2 regions of the Lysinibacillus sp. FW12 genome follow, and region 2 is predicted to be linked to the other one. Evidence: riboswitches for the same ligand, from Rfam matches in the RefSeq annotation. Region 2 holds a riboswitch; the other holds the start of a gene.
The links. Region 2 has a riboswitch for preQ1 ahead of queF (preQ(1) synthase). Riboswitches for the same ligand answer to the same signal wherever they lie in the genome.
Positions count from the first base shown of each region.

Region 1: linked by a shared signal. The riboswitch ahead of SJW71_RS21750 (QueT transporter family protein) and the one ahead of queF (preQ(1) synthase) in region 2 are both predicted to bind preQ1.

Region 1 covers NZ_CP139094.1:4,235,419-4,244,259, forward strand. The annotation lists gene SJW71_RS21715 (YojF family protein) at 641-991, shown strand; gene bshB2 (bacillithiol biosynthesis deacetylase BshB2) at 1,005-1,694, shown strand; gene SJW71_RS21725 (TerC family protein) at 1,740-2,483, opposite strand; gene ilvA (threonine ammonia-lyase IlvA) at 2,685-3,947, shown strand; gene SJW71_RS21735 (ABC transporter ATP-binding protein) at 4,054-4,848, opposite strand; gene SJW71_RS21740 (ABC transporter permease) at 4,841-5,869, opposite strand; gene SJW71_RS21745 (ABC transporter substrate-binding protein) at 5,954-6,976, opposite strand; PreQ1 riboswitch class I at 7,297-7,341, shown strand; gene SJW71_RS21750 (QueT transporter family protein) at 7,348-7,830, shown strand; T-box leader at 7,898-8,097, shown strand; gene trpB (tryptophan synthase subunit beta) at 8,155-8,841, shown strand, end outside.
Region 2 covers NZ_CP139094.1:164,855-173,695, forward strand. The annotation lists partial or broken gene SJW71_RS00850 (S8 family serine peptidase) at 1-1,146, opposite strand, end outside; PreQ1 riboswitch class I at 1,479-1,525, shown strand; gene queF (preQ(1) synthase) at 1,649-2,149, shown strand; gene queC (7-cyano-7-deazaguanine synthase QueC) at 2,254-2,913, shown strand; gene queD (6-carboxytetrahydropterin synthase QueD) at 2,917-3,387, shown strand; gene queE (7-carboxy-7-deazaguanine synthase QueE) at 3,380-4,108, shown strand; gene SJW71_RS00875 (VUT family protein) at 4,156-4,695, shown strand; gene SJW71_RS00880 (YhgE/Pip family protein) at 4,950-6,953, opposite strand; gene SJW71_RS00885 (LysR family transcriptional regulator) at 7,074-7,964, shown strand; gene SJW71_RS00890 (tRNA dihydrouridine synthase) at 8,063-8,841, opposite strand, start outside.

The sequences.
Region 1 (8,841 bases), 530 kb from region 2:
ATAGCCTACACAAAAACTCAATAAAAAACCGCGACTCTCCGTCATAAAAGAGAATCGCGGTTTTTTACTATACTATGATAATGAGCTTCATTTTTCTTCCTTTTTCACAGCAACCTGTATACCTGTTAAAGGAACGTCATCTATTGTACCAAGATAGAGTTCGTTATTACCGAAATAATACTCCCTCTAACAGCTGGAGCTGTCTACACACACGATTTAGGAAGAAGTCATGGTTGCAATATCTATTAGGATGTGAAGATGGATACAATACAAAACGACACATTTTGTACATATTTATTTTCACACTCCCTATATTGATACATTACAATAATTTTTTCAAGAATATTGCTTAAAAATTTATCATAGATTAAGAGATGATGATTCATTTACCTTGAAGACGTCTCAGAATTATTAGAGACATGTATGAGTTTGTTTAGTTAATCATTCTCGCTAAATTTTACTTGCCAGTCTAAAAAAATCTTGGCGTTTATTTATCTACTTCCAAAACAAAGTGTAAGTAGCAATAACTCCGAGGCTCAATGTAAATAAATCATGAATTTTTAATACCAAAGCAATCAATTTCCCTTTGCGAATTTTTTTTACTATACTAAAAGGAGAAATGATCGAGAGGAGTGTTAAGATGCAAGAAGTACAAGTAGAGACGTTGCAAGAATTGCTGAATTCTTTCGCCAACAAAGACGTTTATATTCATCTTGAGACGACAAACGGTTCTTATGCAGCACACTATGATGAAAAATTCTTTAATGCAGGTGCTTTTATTCGCAATGCTAAGATTAATTATGAGCTTGCTAAAGTGGTAGATCATGCACCGCATCGTGTTGGTTTAAAATTACCTCATGGTTGGGTTTATGCACAAGGCATTACACATTTTGAATTAGATGATTTAGGCCGTTTATTAATGGCTGGACTAGACTATTCTGGAAAATTGGCGATTGCACTTGAAATTAGTGAAACGCCATTTAGTTACTAAGGGGGACGACTATTTGAATTTACAACCACAACGTCATATTTTAATTGTGTACCCTCACCCAGATGATGAGGCTTTTTCAGTTGCCGGTACAATCGCCTACTATACAAAGAAAATGAATACACCTGTTACATATGCCTGTTTAACATTAGGCGAAATGGGACGTAATTTAGGTAATCCACCCTTTGCAACGCGTGAGTCCTTACCTGAAATCCGCCGTAAGGAGCTAGTTGCAGCAGCAGAGGCAATGGGTATTCAAGATTTACGTATGCTTGGTTTGCGAGATAAAACAATTGAATTTGAAGATGATGAGAAAATGGTAAAATTAGTGGAAGGTCTAATTGAAGAGCTAATGCCTTCTTTAATTTTCACATTCTTACCTGGTTTTGCAGTCCATCCAGACCACGAAGCAACAGCGCGTGCTGTTGTAGAGGCTGTACGCCGTATGCCAAAGGCTGCTCGTCCACAAGTATTTGGATGCGCTTTTGCCAATGATACGATTGAAAAAAATGGTGAACCGCATATTGTCTACGATATTCGTGAAATGAGAATGGACAAATTAAAAGCATTACAAGCCCATGCATCACAAACGGGCTGGATGATGCAGGAAACTGAAAAACGCATTGATGACGGTGAACCAATGAGTGAGAGCTGGCTCAATGTTGAAAAATTCTATATTGTTGATCCTGACAAATATGTAAAATAAAAAACGTTCTGTTCTCATTTTATCTTTGAGAACAGAACGTTTTTATTAGGAAGCTCTTACTTTATTCAAAATATGCACAACCATGGTGATTAGAAAAGCAACCACTAAGAATAAGAAGAATAAATAATGTGGTATATGGATATCGACAACACTCACTAACATTTTTAAGCCAATGACCCCAATAATTATAAAGGCTGTTGCTTCGAGCTCAGGAATTTTTTCGATAATGATTAAAAAAACACCTGCAATCGTTCTCATCATTAATATTCCTAACATTCCTCCAATTAAAAGCACCCACACTTGATCTGATACGGCAAAGGCAGCAAATATGGAATCGATTGAAAATGCAATGTCCATTAGTTCAACAGAGATGACCGTTGCCCAAAAGGTGCCAAAAAAACGTACCATCCATCCTGATTTTTTTACTTCTTTCACACTATCTTCATTCCCTATATGAAGAAAATGAGCCACACAGAGCCAAGCCAAATATAAAGCACCTAACACTTTAATAAACCAAAACTCTACAAGGTATACCCCTATACCAATGAATAAAAATCTAAAAAAATAGGCACCTAACATCCCATACATTAACGCTCGTTTACGTTGTTTATCTGGTAAATGTTTAACGAGTACTGCTAATACTAGTGCATTATCGGCTGACAGCAATCCTTCTATTATAATTAATGAGGAAATTAGCCCCCAAGATACAGGGTCGGTCAATACTTCCTGCCACATGGCCCAATCAAAAAATTGCCTATATGTAGATAGAATTCCTTGAATGATCTCCACCACTTACCCTCCCACTTGTCCTAAGCTAATCTAGTATATGCTTGACCATTTTTGTTATGAGAGTTGTATTTATTTGATAAAACGCTTACATCTTAAAATAGACACGGAAAATTTAGAATTTACTAAAAATTAATCACAAAAAGCAAAAAAAGTGTGCTATTATAGATGAATGTTTTAAACGTATAACGGAGGATGAATACTATGGAAGTTGCTGATACTAGAACCGTGCAAGTAGAGAATGTCTTAATTGCACATCATTTTTTAAAAGATGTAGTTGTGCATACGCCACTACAAAAAAACGACTATTTATCCGAGAAATACGGAGCAAATATTTATTTTAAACGCGAAGATTTACAGCATGTACGCTCATTCAAACTTCGTGGTGCCTATTATAAAATTAAAAAAATTGAAGATGAAGCACGCAATGCGGGTGTGGTCTGTGCAAGTGCAGGAAATCATGCACAAGGTGTAGCTTACGCCTGTGCACAATTAAAAATTCAAGCTAGCATTTTTATGCCCCAAACAACACCTAAGCAAAAAATAGATCAAGTCCGCATGTTTGGCCGTGAATATGTAGAGATTATTTTAGCAGGCGATACATTTGATGACTCTGCCGAAAGCGCGTTAAGTTACTGTGAGGAACACGGTAAAATTTTCATTCATCCATTTGATGATTTCGATGTTATTGCGGGTCAAGGAACTGTAGCAGTTGAAATTATGAATGACATGGAGGAACCAATCGACTACGTATTTGGTAGTATAGGCGGTGGTGGCTTAATGTCAGGCGTTTCTGCCTACGTGAAAAACCTCTCCCCTTCTAGTAAAATTATTGGTGTCGAACCAGCTGGAGCGGGCAGTATGAAAGCTGCTTTTGCTGAAGGTGGTGCGGTGGCTCTTGATTGGATTGACAAATTCGTCGATGGAGCTGCAGTAAAATGCGTCGGTCATCACACATATGATGTTTGTCGTCGCTATTTAGACGACATACTACTTGTACCTGAAGGCAAAGTTTGTACAACAATCTTAGATCTATATAATAAACATGCGATTATTGCCGAGCCTGCTGGAGCACTGTCAGTTGCAGCTCTTGATTTTTATAAGGAAGAAATTAAAGGTAAGTCAGTCGTTGTCATTATTAGTGGTGGTAATAATGATATTGGACGAATGCAGGAGATTAAGGAAAAGTCGCTTATTCATGAAGGGTTGCTTTACTACTTCATTGTCAGCTTCCCTCAACGTGCAGGCGCACTACGCCAATTCCTCACTAGTGTGCTAGGACCAAATGATGACATCACTACGTTTGAATATACTAAGAAAAACAATAAAGAAAGTGGTCCTGCCTTAGTCGGTATTGAACTTGGCGATCGAGCTGATTATGAAGGGTTGCTAGCGCGAATGAATGAGTTTGGCTTCAAATACAAAGAAGTAAACAATGACATTCAACTATTTGGCTTACTAGTTTAAAATAAAGAGTCTCACTGCTTAGCAGGTGAATTGATTTGGTCATCAACTTAAGATAATAACAAAAGGAATCGAGCGTGAAAGTTCTCGATTCCTTTTAGCGTTCCAATTATCCTAATAAAGCACGATCTGAATTCATTTTTTCACCACGTATGCGTTCAAATTCAGCCATTAAATCTGGGATGGTTAATTCATGTTTACGATCTTCACCAACCTCTAAAATGATTTGCCCTTTATCCATCATTATAAGACGATTCCCTAAATCTAAAGCTTGTTGCATATTATGCGTGACCATTAATGTCGTTAAATTATCTTTTTCCACTAGATACTTTGTAATCCGAGTAATTAACTCTGCACGAGATGGATCAAGTGCAGCTGTATGCTCATCCAGCAATAAAATAGACGGTTTCGTGAATGTAGCCATTAATAATGACAATGCTTGACGTTCCCCACCTGACAGTAGGCCTACTTTTGCGGAAAGTCGATTTTCAAGATTTAAACCAAGCATCTCTAATGATTCCTTGAAAAATTCACGGCGCTTTTTATCTACACCGATACGTAAGCCTCTGCTCTTATTTCTTGAGTATGCTAATGCGACGTTTTCTTCAATTGTCATAGCAGGTGCTGTACCTGCCATTGGATCTTGGAACACACGACCAATATATTGCGAGCGTTTATATTCAGGTAAATTCGTCACATCATTACCATCGATGGACACTGTCCCAAAATCAGGTGTTAAAGCTCCTGAAATCATATTCATCATCGTAGACTTCCCTGCTCCATTACTACCGATGATTGTCACAAAATCCCCTGGTTTTAAGTGAAGATTAATTTCTGCAAGTGCAATTTTTTCATCTGGTGTTCCTTCATTAAACACCTTATTAATGCCATGTAATTTAAGCAAGGCCTTTTCCCCCTCGCTCTACAGTTTTTACTGGTTTAAGTTCTGCAGCACGTTTCGCCTTTCGTTTGCGCTCCTTAGTCTTGTTGATAAATTGCGGTAAGACAAGTGCCAAAATAACGATGATTGCTGTAATTAATTTCATATCTCCTGAATCAAGGAAATCTACACGTAAAGCTAATGCTAGAATAATACGATAAATGATCGCGCCAGCAATGACTGCAAAAGTAGTACGAATAATTGTTTTTGTACCAAAAATGGCTTCACCAATAATAACAGAAGCAAGACCGATAACAATCATACCAATCCCCATACTAACATCGGAGAACTTCGAGTATTGTGCGATTAAAGCTCCAGAAAATGCGACAAGTGCATTAGAAAGTCCTAGACCTAGAATGATAAGTGTATCTGTATTTGCTGAGAAGCTACGAATCATTCGTTTATTATCACCAGTTGCTCGAATAGCAAGCCCTACCTCAGTCTTTAAGAACCAGTCTGCTAATAATTTAATTAAAATCGTGATGATTAATACGACAATCAGCACACTCCATGTACCTGGTACATGCTGAAATCCCATGCCTTTTAATAGGTTATTAAGAGCATCATCGATCCCTAAATTACTCCAAAATGTTTGAAACTTTGAAAATATCGTTTCTGAATTTAGCAGTGGAATATTCGGGCGACCTATCGTATTTTCTGCAGTTAACCCCATAATACGTAGGTTTATTGAGTACAATGCAATCATCATTAATATCCCTGATAATAGCGGATTAATCTTCCCTTTCGTGTGGAGAATTCCTGTCATACATCCAGCAATAAATCCAGCAACAATTGCCACTAAAGTCGCTAAGATTGGGTGGTAGCCAAGCAAGACCATTGTTGCTGCAGTTGCCGCCCCTGTTACAAAGCTTCCATCAACCGTTAAATCCGGAAAATCTAACACCCGAAATGTTAAATATACACCAAGTGCCATAATTGCATAGATGATTCCTTGCTCCACTGCGCCAAATAATGCTAAAAACATCGTTGAATCATCTCCTAAATCTCTTTTTTATTTATACCGCTTATAAATGAAGATAAAGCGGGGATAGTTCTCCCCCGCTTCGTTTTACTTTTCTAGAAGTTCTGCACCCCAAGAATCTTTAATTTCAATTTCTAAATCATCCGCTACCTTTTTATTGATTAGTAGTTTTAGATTTTGTGGATATTGTGCTGGTGTATCAGCAGGTGTAGCTTCACCTTTTAAAATTTTCACAGCCATTTGTCCAGCTTCATAGCCAATATCAAAATATTCGAAACCATAAGCAGCTAAACCGCCTCGTGCAACGGAGTCTAGCTCTCCTACGATAAGTGGTAATTTATTTGTGTTAGCAACATCAATAACAGATTCTAACGCAGAAACCACTGTGTTATCAGTAATAATATAGAAAGCATCTACTTTACCAATTAACGATTCTGTTGCTTGTTTCACATCTGCTGAAGTGGATGCCGAAGCTTCTACAACCGTTAAGCCCTGCTCACCCATAACTTTTTTCACTTCTGAAACTTGTGCTACAGAGTTTTGCTCACCAGCATTGTAGACCATACCCACATTCTTTGCGCCAAGCTCTTTTAGAAATGCTACTGTTTTAGAAATCGTTTCAGGATGTAAATCGATTGTACCTGTAACATTTTTTCCTGGTTTCTCCATTGATTCGATTAACTGTGCACCAACAGCATCTGTTACAGAAGTGAAGATGATTGGAATATCACTTGTAGCTGTAGCAGCTGCTTGAGCAGAAGGTGTAGAGTTAGCAAAAATTAAATCTACGTTTGCACTCACTAGATTGTTAGCAATCGTTGTGTTAAGACTGTTATCTCCTTGTGCAATTTGTGAATCATATTCAACTTTTAATCCAGCATCTTCAATTGCCTTTTTAAAGCCTTCTGTTGCTGCATTTAAAGATGGATGTTCAACAATTTGAGTAATGCCGATTTTATATGTTTTATCATCTGCATTTCCGCTCTCACTTGCGTTGTTTGATTCATTCCCTTTTGAATCCGTTGAACTAGAACCACCACTACCACAGGCAGCAAGAAGTAACACTAATCCAAATAGAAGGAATGACAGCTTTTTTACATTGCCCTTCACAAATAATCCCCCCGATTAATAACTAAAATATCTATCGCACTTTATCCAAACAAAGTGTGAATGTATCGCTATATTATCGTTATTATTGAGCCTCGTCAACAACATTATGAATGTTCTGACTTTTAAATTTAACAAAATATTTTAGCTAATCATTCAATTTGGCGCTTTAAACCGCTAAACTACGCTGTTTTAGTTATTCGTTTTCTTTTTTAACATAGTAAAAAATATTTATGACAATTTTGCGACGCTAGGTCATTGTGGACAAAGTCTGACATTTGACTTCTACTAGATATCTATAATAAAATGTTTACTTGTGTGAAAGCACCGTGGTTCGTAACCATCCCACGAAAAAAAACTAAGGAGAAATGAATATGAAGATAAAATTTTTAGCAGCAAGTGGTATTATTGCAGCTTTATATATTGCTGTGACAATGCTTGTTGCACCATTTGGTTTTACAGAAGTACAGTTCCGCGTATCCGAGATTTTTAACCATCTAGTGGCCTTTAATCCACGCTTTGCCGTAGGGATCATTATTGGAGTATTGATCTCCAATCTTTTTTCACCACTTGGCATTTACGATTTAGTGTTTGGTGTTGGTCATTCTATGATCACACTTGGACTGTTCATTTTAATCTGTAAATTTGTCAAAAATATGTGGGCACGTTTAATTATTAATACATTTTTATTTACATGCACTATGTTTATCATTGCCTTTGAACTAAACTTAGCCTTAGAGCTTCCATTCTTCTGGACTTGGCTAACAGTGGCTGCTGGTGAGTTTGTTGTGTTAGCAGTTGGTGCACCTATTATGTATGGACTAAATAAACGTCTTCACTTTAAAAATTTGATTTAACAGACGAGTCTAAGGATTCGTCTTTTTTTCTTGACACTATTCTGAAAATATTCTACAATTCTTTCTAATAAATGCAAGGAAGAAGAGTAGTAGCAAGCACTGTAACTTCAAGAGAGCTGGTGGTAGGTGCAAACCAGTAGTATGTACTTGTGAATGGACTTCAGAGCAGCCTTATCCAAATGTAAGGCCGACCCACTCCCCGTTATCGGAGTAGAAGAGCGCGCAAAAATGCGAATCAAGGTGGCACCACGGTTACTCGTCCTTTTTATGAGGATTGGAGTGGCTTTTTTTTATGGAAAATTAGCATAGAGGAGTCGAGTAAAGATGAGTACAGTAGTAGAGAAAAAAGGTTATTTTGGTGAATTTGGAGGAAGCTTTGTTCCAGAGGAGCTTCAAAATGTCTTAACTATTTTAGACGAGAATTTCCAAAAGTTTAAAGACGATGAAGACTTTAAGAAAGAATTGGATTACTATTTCCGTGAATACGTTGGACGTAAATCCCCTCTTTACTTTGCAGAAAATTTAACAAAGCAATTAGGTGGCGCAAAAATTTATTTAAAACGTGAAGATCTTAACCATACAGGCTCACATAAAATCAATAATGTATTAGGCCAGATTTTACTAGCTAAACGTATGGGAGCAAATCGCGTTATTGCCGAAACAGGCGCTGGACAACATGGTGTAGCAACGGCAACTGCTTGTGCCATGTTCGGAATGGATTGCACCATTTATATGGGCTTGGAGGATACAAAACGTCAGGCATTAAATGTGTTTCGTATGGAGCTTCTTGGTGCGAAAGTAGTAGCTGTTGATAAAGGACAAGGCCGCTTAAAAGATGCGGTTGATGAAGCGTTCGCTGATTTAGTAGAAAACTATGAAACAACATTCTATTTATTAGGCTCAGCAGTTGGACCACATCCTTTCCCTTCAATGGTTAAACATTTTCAATCTGTCATTAGCCGTGAAAGTCGTGAGCAAATTTTAGCAAAGGAAGGAAAGCTTCCAACAGCC
Region 2 (8,841 bases):
CGGAGTTCCCTGTCGCAATTACTCCGATTGTTCCAGCCATCATTGCATTATTAATAGCAAATGAACCAGCATCCGTTTCAGAGTTAGCTCCCCCACCAAGAGAAAGGTTAATAACGTCCATTTTTTCTGTTACAGCTGTTTCAATTGCTTTAACAATACCAGATGTAGCTCCACTTCCATATGCACCAAGAACACGGTAAGCATAAAGGTCTACTTTTGGAGCAATTCCTTTAATACCAAATTTGTTTGCTCCGATTGCTGCAATGGTTCCAGCAACATGGGTACCGTGAGAAGTATAGAACGAGCTTCCTTTTTCATTAAATTCAGGTGTTCCGGCAGGACGCTCAGAAGGCAATGTTTCCGATGCATCGTCATCTGCTCGAGGCTTCGTGTAAGTTGATGAATTTGGAATAAAGTTTTTCCCCCCTTGTAAATTCCAGCGAATTCAGGGTGATCTGCGTCAATACCAGTATCTAATACTGCTACTTTTATTCCTTGTCCTTCAATTCCTTCATTCCACAGCTGTTCGATCCCAAGGAAAGAAATACTTGTGTTCATTTGGGCCTCTAATTGATCTTCCTTAATAAGTTCCGATGATTTCATTGTATTATCTTCTGATGCGTAAACAATTGCATCAGGTTCGATTAATGTAATTCCTTCTATTGAAAGCAGTTTCGGGAGATCATTTGCTTTCACTGTTGCCGCAAAACCGTTTAAAACAGTATCAAATGTGTAGCCTTGAGTCATTTGAACATTTTTAGTAGCTAACTCTTTTTTTACTTTTGCTTGTTGAGCTTTTACATTTGAACGTACTTCATTTGCTCGCGCATTAGAGAACTTTTGGCCTTTCACCTGGCTCATTCCCTGCTCTAGTGCCACAGGCGTTTCAGATAAATGTACGATGACTGCAACTTCTTGATTGCCTGATACATTTTGTAAGCTTTCGTGAAGAGTTGGACCATCTTTAGACAAGCTTAGCTGTTCAGCGATAGCCGCCTTAAGTTGAAGTATACTTTCACTTTGACTATCCTGTTTAAATGGTTTAGATTCTTCAGCACTTGCGCTCGATAATGGAACCAATAGAAAAAGCACCATAACGAAAGCTATAATACTACTTAAAAACTTCATAAACGTAAACTTTTTCAAAACTCATTTCTCCCTCCACATTTAATTATCACACTAAACAAAAAAGTGTGATAATTCAAATTTATCACAGGAGTAGTAATTCGAATATCGGAATATTTGAGTATACCAAAATATTGATAATAAGTATTAGTTTATCAATTATATTTTAATTCTATTTTCCTAGTAATGTAATTAAAAAATAGAACTTTAAAATGAGAAAGGACTTACAGAAATATATTCATTTTGTCAATTTAATTAGTAAAGCACAAATAGGAAAGATTTTTTTAAAATCTATTTGACGTTCTGTATTATTTTTTGTACGATATGGAAGAAAAGAATGTGCCCGGACTTGTACGGGAGAGGTTCATAGCTGATACCCTCTATAAAAAACTATGGAAACATGACATTATGCCATGTCCATATCGGACGTGGCTTTTTTATGTTTTTACTTATGTTTTAATAGAATGATTGGTAATGCCTCTCTTGAAAAGTGTTGGGAAACATTTTACAAGGAGGTTTTTTTATGTCTGGTCGAAGTCATGAAGAAGGACTAAAGGATTTAACATTGTTGGGTAACCAAGGTACACAATATTCATATGATTATGCACCTGAAGTTTTGGAAGCAGTAGATAATCTTCATTCCAATCGAGATTATTTCGTTAAGTTTAATTGTCCAGAGTTCACTAGTTTATGTCCGCTTACAAATCAGCCTGATTTTGCAACGATGTATATCTCGTATATCCCTGATAAAAAAATTGTTGAGAGTAAATCACTAAAATTGTATTTATTCAGTTTTAGAAATCACGGAGATTTCCATGAGGATTGCGTTAATATCATTATGAATGATTTAATTACATTACTTGACCCAAGATATATAGAGGTTTGGGGGAAATTTACTCCACGAGGTGGTATCTCGATCGATCCATGGTGTAACTATGGGAAGCCAGGAACTAAATACGAAGAAATAGCCAATTATCGTTTAATGAACCACGATCTTAACCCAGAAAAAATTGATAATCGATAAGTGAAGCAAGAAAGAGGTTTTTAGCTACCCTCTTAAAAAAACTAAGAAGAAAGCAGCACTTTTTCTTAGAGTGCTGTTTTTTCGATATAAGGGAGTCTTTATGGATGAAGAAGGAAAAAGCGATTGTTGTATTTAGTGGAGGTCAGGACAGCACAACATGTTTGTTCTGGGCAAAAGAACGTTTTAAAGAGATTGAGGCAGTAACTTTTGATTATGGTCAAAGGCATCGTCTGGAAATTGAATGTGCGAAGGTGATAACAGAGGAGCTTGGTGTCAAGCATCACATTCTGGATATGTCACTCCTGAATCAGCTTGCCCCGAATGCATTGACACGACAAGACATAGAGGTGAAGGACGGAGAAAATGGTGAGCTTCCATCAACTTTTGTGCCTGGTCGAAATCTACTTTTTCTTTCATTTGCTGGCATCTTAGCGAGCCAAGTGGGAGCAAAGCATATTGTAACGGGTGTGTGTGAAACAGACTTTAGCGGATATCCGGATTGCCGAGATATTTTTATTAAATCCTTGAATGTAACGTTAAATTTATCTATGAATGATTCTTTTGTCATTGATACACCGTTGATGTGGCTGAATAAGGCACAGACTTGGGGGCTTGCTGATCAGCTTGGGGCGCTTGAGTTTGTTCGAGAAAGAACGTTAACTTGCTATAACGGTGTCATAGCAGATGGCTGTGGTGAATGCCCAGCGTGTAACCTGCGAAAAAAAGGGCTTGATGAGTATTTGAGTTATAGGAAGGAGTTTTAAGACATGTCAGATTATAAAATCGTCGAGAGGCTCCAAAAAATAGATGAGGATATTCAAAGAAATCAATTGAAATACCATGCAAAGCGTGTTCTCGTAAGCAAAGAATTTACCTTCGATGCTGCTCATCATTTACATCATTATGAGGGGAAATGTAAAAATCTGCACGGTCATACCTATCGTGTCATATTAGGACTGAGTGGCTACACAGATGAACGTGGTTTGATGATTGATTTTGGCGATATAAAAGAGATATGGAAACAAAAAATAGAGATTCATTTGGATCACCGTTATTTAAATGAAACACTTCCACCTATGAATACGACGGCAGAGAACATTGTTGTTTGGATTTACGAAAAGCTGACTGAGGCCTTGCTTGATGAAGGATATAACGGTGCGTGTGTAGAGTTTATCAGGCTTTACGAAACTCCTACAAGCTATGCAGAAGCAAGACGGGAGTGGATGGAAGTTGAGTAAAGTACCTATTATCGAAATTTTTGGACCAACAATTCAAGGTGAGGGAATGGTAGTTGGCCAGAAGACAATGTTTGTAAGAACTGCAGGTTGTGATTATTCTTGTTCCTGGTGTGATTCATCATTTACGTGGGATGGTAGCGGAAAGCATCTTATTGTCCAAATGACAGCAGAAGAGATTTGGTCTGAATTAAAACGTCTTGGTGGCAGTGGATTTTCATTTGTTACGATTTCGGGCGGTAATCCTGCACTCTATCCAAATTTGCAAGAGCTCATTGCGATTTTAAAAGAAAACAACATAAAGGTTAGTGTGGAAACGCAGGGAAGTAGATGGCAAAAATGGATGTATGAGATTGATGAGCTGACAATTTCACCAAAGCCACCTAGTTCTGGAATGACTACGGACTATTCGATGCTCTCAAATATCTTCGAAAAACTTAAAAATCGAAACAGTAATCACCATACATCCCTCAAAATAGTCGTTTTTAATCAAGAGGATTACGACTATGCTAAACAAATTCATCATCGTTATCCAACGATTCCTTTTTATCTCCAAGTTGGTAACGATGATCTTACGTCGATTGATAATTCACGAATAGCTATCCATTTATTAGATAAATATCATGAGCTCATTGATCGAGTAATAAAGGATGAAGAATTAAGAGATGTCAAAGTACTACCACAGTTACATGCCCTTGTTTGGGGGAATAAAAGAGGTGTATAGGGGTGCCATTACAATAATGTCTTGAAATTGATTTGAGGAGTAATAGGATGAGAATACTATTTTATTTATTATCTATTGTCGTTGCTAATGTGGTAACGGCAGCATTTGCGCCGTTACATTTTGGTATGTTTATCGTGCCAATGGGGACGCTTTTAATTGGAGCGACTTTTATTTTTCGCGATCTTGTGCAAAATAAATATGGTAGAGCAAAGACATATATAGTTATTATTACAGCTTTAATTTTATCAGCAGTAGTGTCATTCCTTCTAGGGGATACACTTTTGATTGTGGTAGCGTCAGCCCTATCATTTGTTGTCGCTGAAACGGCTGATACAGAAATTTATAGTCGATTGAAATTACCAATGGCATGGCGTGTGCTCTACAGTGGAATTGTTGGAGGATTTCTGGATTCTGCTATTTTCGTAGTAATCGGCTTGAGTCCATTGGGGGCTAATATGTTGCCTTGGGAAGCGGTGCCTGCCGCCATTTTTGGACAAATTATTGTGAAAACGATTATTCAAATGTTCGGTGCACTAATTTTAGGCCAAGTTGGTGCAATGAAAGAAAAACGTCTTATTTCAGGATAATTTTTTGAAATATGATGAAGAGAGCTTTTCTGTAAAAGAAGTGTTTCAACAACATGGCTTTAGATGAAGTATTGCATTTCCTTTTCTATATTTTTTAAGAAATATAGTCTTATACTAGTTGCGTCGGACCATAACTTAAGCAACAGAAATTATAAAAAAGTACCAGTCCTCATGGGCTGGTACTTTTTCTTCAAAGTTTAAAAATACTATTTTTATTTTATCTAGCAAGTTCAACAAGTATTATTCTCGAATTATTACTTTACCATTTCTAAGGCTGCTGGTTCTTTATGCTGTATATGACTTGAAGTCCAGCCGATGATGAAAGCGAGTAAAAGGTAAATAAGTAATATACATGCTTGTGTGATTAAGTTTGACCAGCCACCGAGAGAAACAACCTCCTGGAAGCTTTTCAATGAGTGGGCCATCGGTAAAAACCCTCCAACCCTAGCTAACATTGGATTTTCAAGTTCTCCTGGGAAAGTTCCGCCACAGGTTGCTAGTTGAAATACTAAGAGAGTGACAGCTAGTAATTTACCAAGATTCCCTAAGAGAATAATAAGCATCAGGATGAAGGTCATGAAAGTAAATGACACGATAATACTTGATAGGATAAATAACGGTACACTTGCTACTGCTAATTTAAATCCTAAAAGTACGACCAGGTCCACGATAAGTGTCTGAATTATTCCTATTATATAAACTAATCCTAGTTTATTAATAAAGTGAACTGTTCCAGTTACTTTTAGACGTTCTCTACGTCCTAAAGGTAGGATGTTGGCTGCCATAATGCCTCCTACAAAGAAAGCAAGTGATAAGAAGTAAGGAGCAATGCCAGTCCCGTAATTCGGAACTTTGGATAAATGGGATTCTACCAATTCAATTGGTTGTGCAAACATTGTTGAGGTAGAGTCATTGTATTGAAGATTAGACGTTTTTTCTGCAGCTTCATTTAGCTTTGCTGATAATTCATTTGAGCCAATTGCTAGAGAAGAAAGCCCGTCTTGTAGGTCCGCTAATCCGCTTGATTCATGACTGATTCCGTTTGCGAGAGTTGTAATGCCAGTGTTAAGTGTTGTATAGCCTGTCATCCATTTTGTAAACCCACTAGCAAATGCATTCGTACCCTCTTGTAACTGTTTTGCTCCTTCAGTAGTCTGAGTAATGTTAGCACCTAACGTTTCCATCCCAGTTTGAAGCGAAGCCTGTGCAGTAGTAATTTTTTTTGCAGCTATTTCTATCTGATCTTGGTCAGATTTTAAAGTAGTTTCTGTCGTAGATAATTTTTTAGATAAAGCAATAATTTGTTGGAGTTTCCCATCCTGATTTGCTTCAGGATGTTCTTTTACATATTGAGTTATTTGTTCCTCCAAATTCTTAGCGGTGATAGCTGCTTGTTCTTGTCCCTGAGCTAACTTTGTATTTCCAACAGACCAGTTAGTAATGCTTTGGCTTACTTGATTCATTCCCGATTGTAGAGAATGTTCACCATCCGTAAGCTGATGTAACCCCTTATATAAGGAATTAGAGCCGGTTGTAAGTTCATTTACACCAGAAGATAAGCTCTTTTGGCCAGCTGAAAGTTCCGTGCTCCCTGTTTTAAGTTTTTGTGCCCCTTCATCTAAACTTTGAATACCTTCTGTTAACCTTCTACTTCCGTTTTGTGCATCAACAGTGCCGTTATAAAGTTTCTGTGCTCCAGTTCCTGCATCCATGAAGCCAGCTGAAACGTCCTTGAATTTAGTTAGAATTGTTTCAGAATAGATCTTCGTGACATTGGCATTGATTTTTGTATTCATTTTTTCAACGGCCGTTGTAGTAATTTGTGAGGCTACATAGTTTTTCCCTGGATTGACTTCATATAAAAGTTTAGCTGGTTTTGGTGTTTTATCCATGACCGTTGTTATGTTTTTAGAAAAATTCTTTGGAATTTTAATAATCATATAATAGTCGCCAGCTTCAAGCCCCTTTTTGGCGGTCTTGGCAGAGACAAATTGAAAATTTAACTCTTTGCCTTTTTTTAATTGAGCAACAAAATCATTTCCGATATGAATGGCTTTATTATTGATAGTAGCGCCTTCATCAAGATTGACAACTGCTACGGGAAGTTTATCTAATTGTCCATATGGATCCCAATAGCCAGCTAAAAAGAATCCTACGTAAATTAAAGGAACAAGTGTAAGAAAAATTAAAGCAATGCGTCCATGCTTATGTTTCCAAATGGCCACTAAGTCTTGTAATACTAATTGTAATCCTTTCATGAAATATCCTACCTTTCTTTATGCAAAAGATTATTTCATCTTAATCTAATATGTTGATGTTGTATAATACATAAAAGGTTATGCATAATAGATTTGAGTCTATGATAAAGGGGAGTCTGCATGGAACTTTTGCAATTAAAATACTTTCAAACAGTTGCTCGGCTGGAACATATGACGAAGGCAGCAGAACAACTTCAAATTGCCCAGCCATCCCTTAGTAAAACGATTTCTCGTTTAGAGGAAGATTTAGGAGTGGAATTGTTTGATCGGGAACATCGGAAAATAAGTCTGAATGCAGCTGGAAAAGTTTTTTTAAATCGTGTGGATCGAGCTTTTGCAGAATTGAATGAGGGTCAAAGAGAACTTAATCAATTTATCGATCAAGATCAAAAGAGTATTACATTAGCAGTTACCATTCCAAGAGTGTTACCTTCATTATTAGGTTCTTTTTTATCGAAACATCCCGATGTTCGTTTTCAACAATTTTTAAAATCTGTTTCTTCTATGAAGAAAATGCTATTAGAAGGGGATTTAGATTATTGTATTTCTTCAATTCCAATTGAAGGAGAGGGCGTAAGATGGGAGCCACTCATTACGGAAGAAATATTTTTGATTGTACCACCTAATCATCAGCTAGCAGAGAGGGAAAGTATCCGGCTTGAAGAAGTGAAGGATGAAGCATTTATTAGCATGAATACAGGGTATGGATTCCGAAACTTAACTGACCAGTTTTGCCGGGAAGCAGGATTTGTTCAACATATTGCTTTTGAGGGGGACGAACCTACCGTTATTTCAGACTTAGTTAGGCAAGGATTAGGTGTAGCTTTCGTTTCTGAATTATCATGGGTACCTAAATCAGGACAGTTTCCGCATAAGCTTCGAATAGTTGAACCAACTTGTCAACGAACAATTGGATTAGCCTGGTCCGAAAAGCGCTACTTCACACCAATTGCAAAGCAATTTCGCTTATTTGTTTTAGACTATTTTTTATCAATTTCTCAAAGTAAATAAAATGACCAATCTTTATAGTCATAGTTAAGAATATACGTTTACAAGTAAAGCAAATATAAAGGAGATTGGCATTGCCAGTCTCCTTTAATGTGGTCGATCTACTCCGTTAATACATTGGCAGTATAGGCAGCTAATAGTTCACGTACTTCGTCAGTCGAATGGGCATTTAGTAATTGAACTCTTAATTGACTAGCCCCTTTGAAGCCACGTACATATATTTTAAAGAAGCGTTGTAATGCTTTAAATGAGCGCGTTTCAAATTCTTTAGAGTAATGATCATGGAGATCCAGGTGAAGGGATAGCAAGCTAAGGTATTCTTTAGCACTATGCTCTGTCGGCTCCTTTTCAAAGGCAAACGGGTTTGAAAACACACCTCTGCCTATCATTACACCATCGACACCGTATTGCTCAACTAGCTTTAGGCCTGTTGAACGATCTGGAATATCTCCGTTGATCGTCAGCAATGTTTTAGGAGCAACTTCATCTCGCAGTTTTTTGATATCTGCAATTAATTCCCAATGGGCTGCAACTTTGCTCATTTCTTCTCGTGTACGAAGATGAATAGAAAGATTGGCGATATCCTGTTTCAGTATATGAGTGAGCCAATCACGCCACTCGGCTACATTTGTAAAGCCAAGTCTCGTTTTTACACTTACAGGTAAGCCTCCTACCTTTGCGGCTTGAATGATTTCAGAGGCACGTTCAGGATGAAGAATTAAGCCGGCTCCTTTGCCTCTTTCAGCCACATTATCGACAGGGCACCCCATATTAATATCGATACCTTTAAAGCCTAGTTCCTTCATTCCGATACTCATTTGACGGAAATGTTCAGGGTTGTCTCCCCAAATATGTGCGACAATCGGCTGCTCATCTTCTG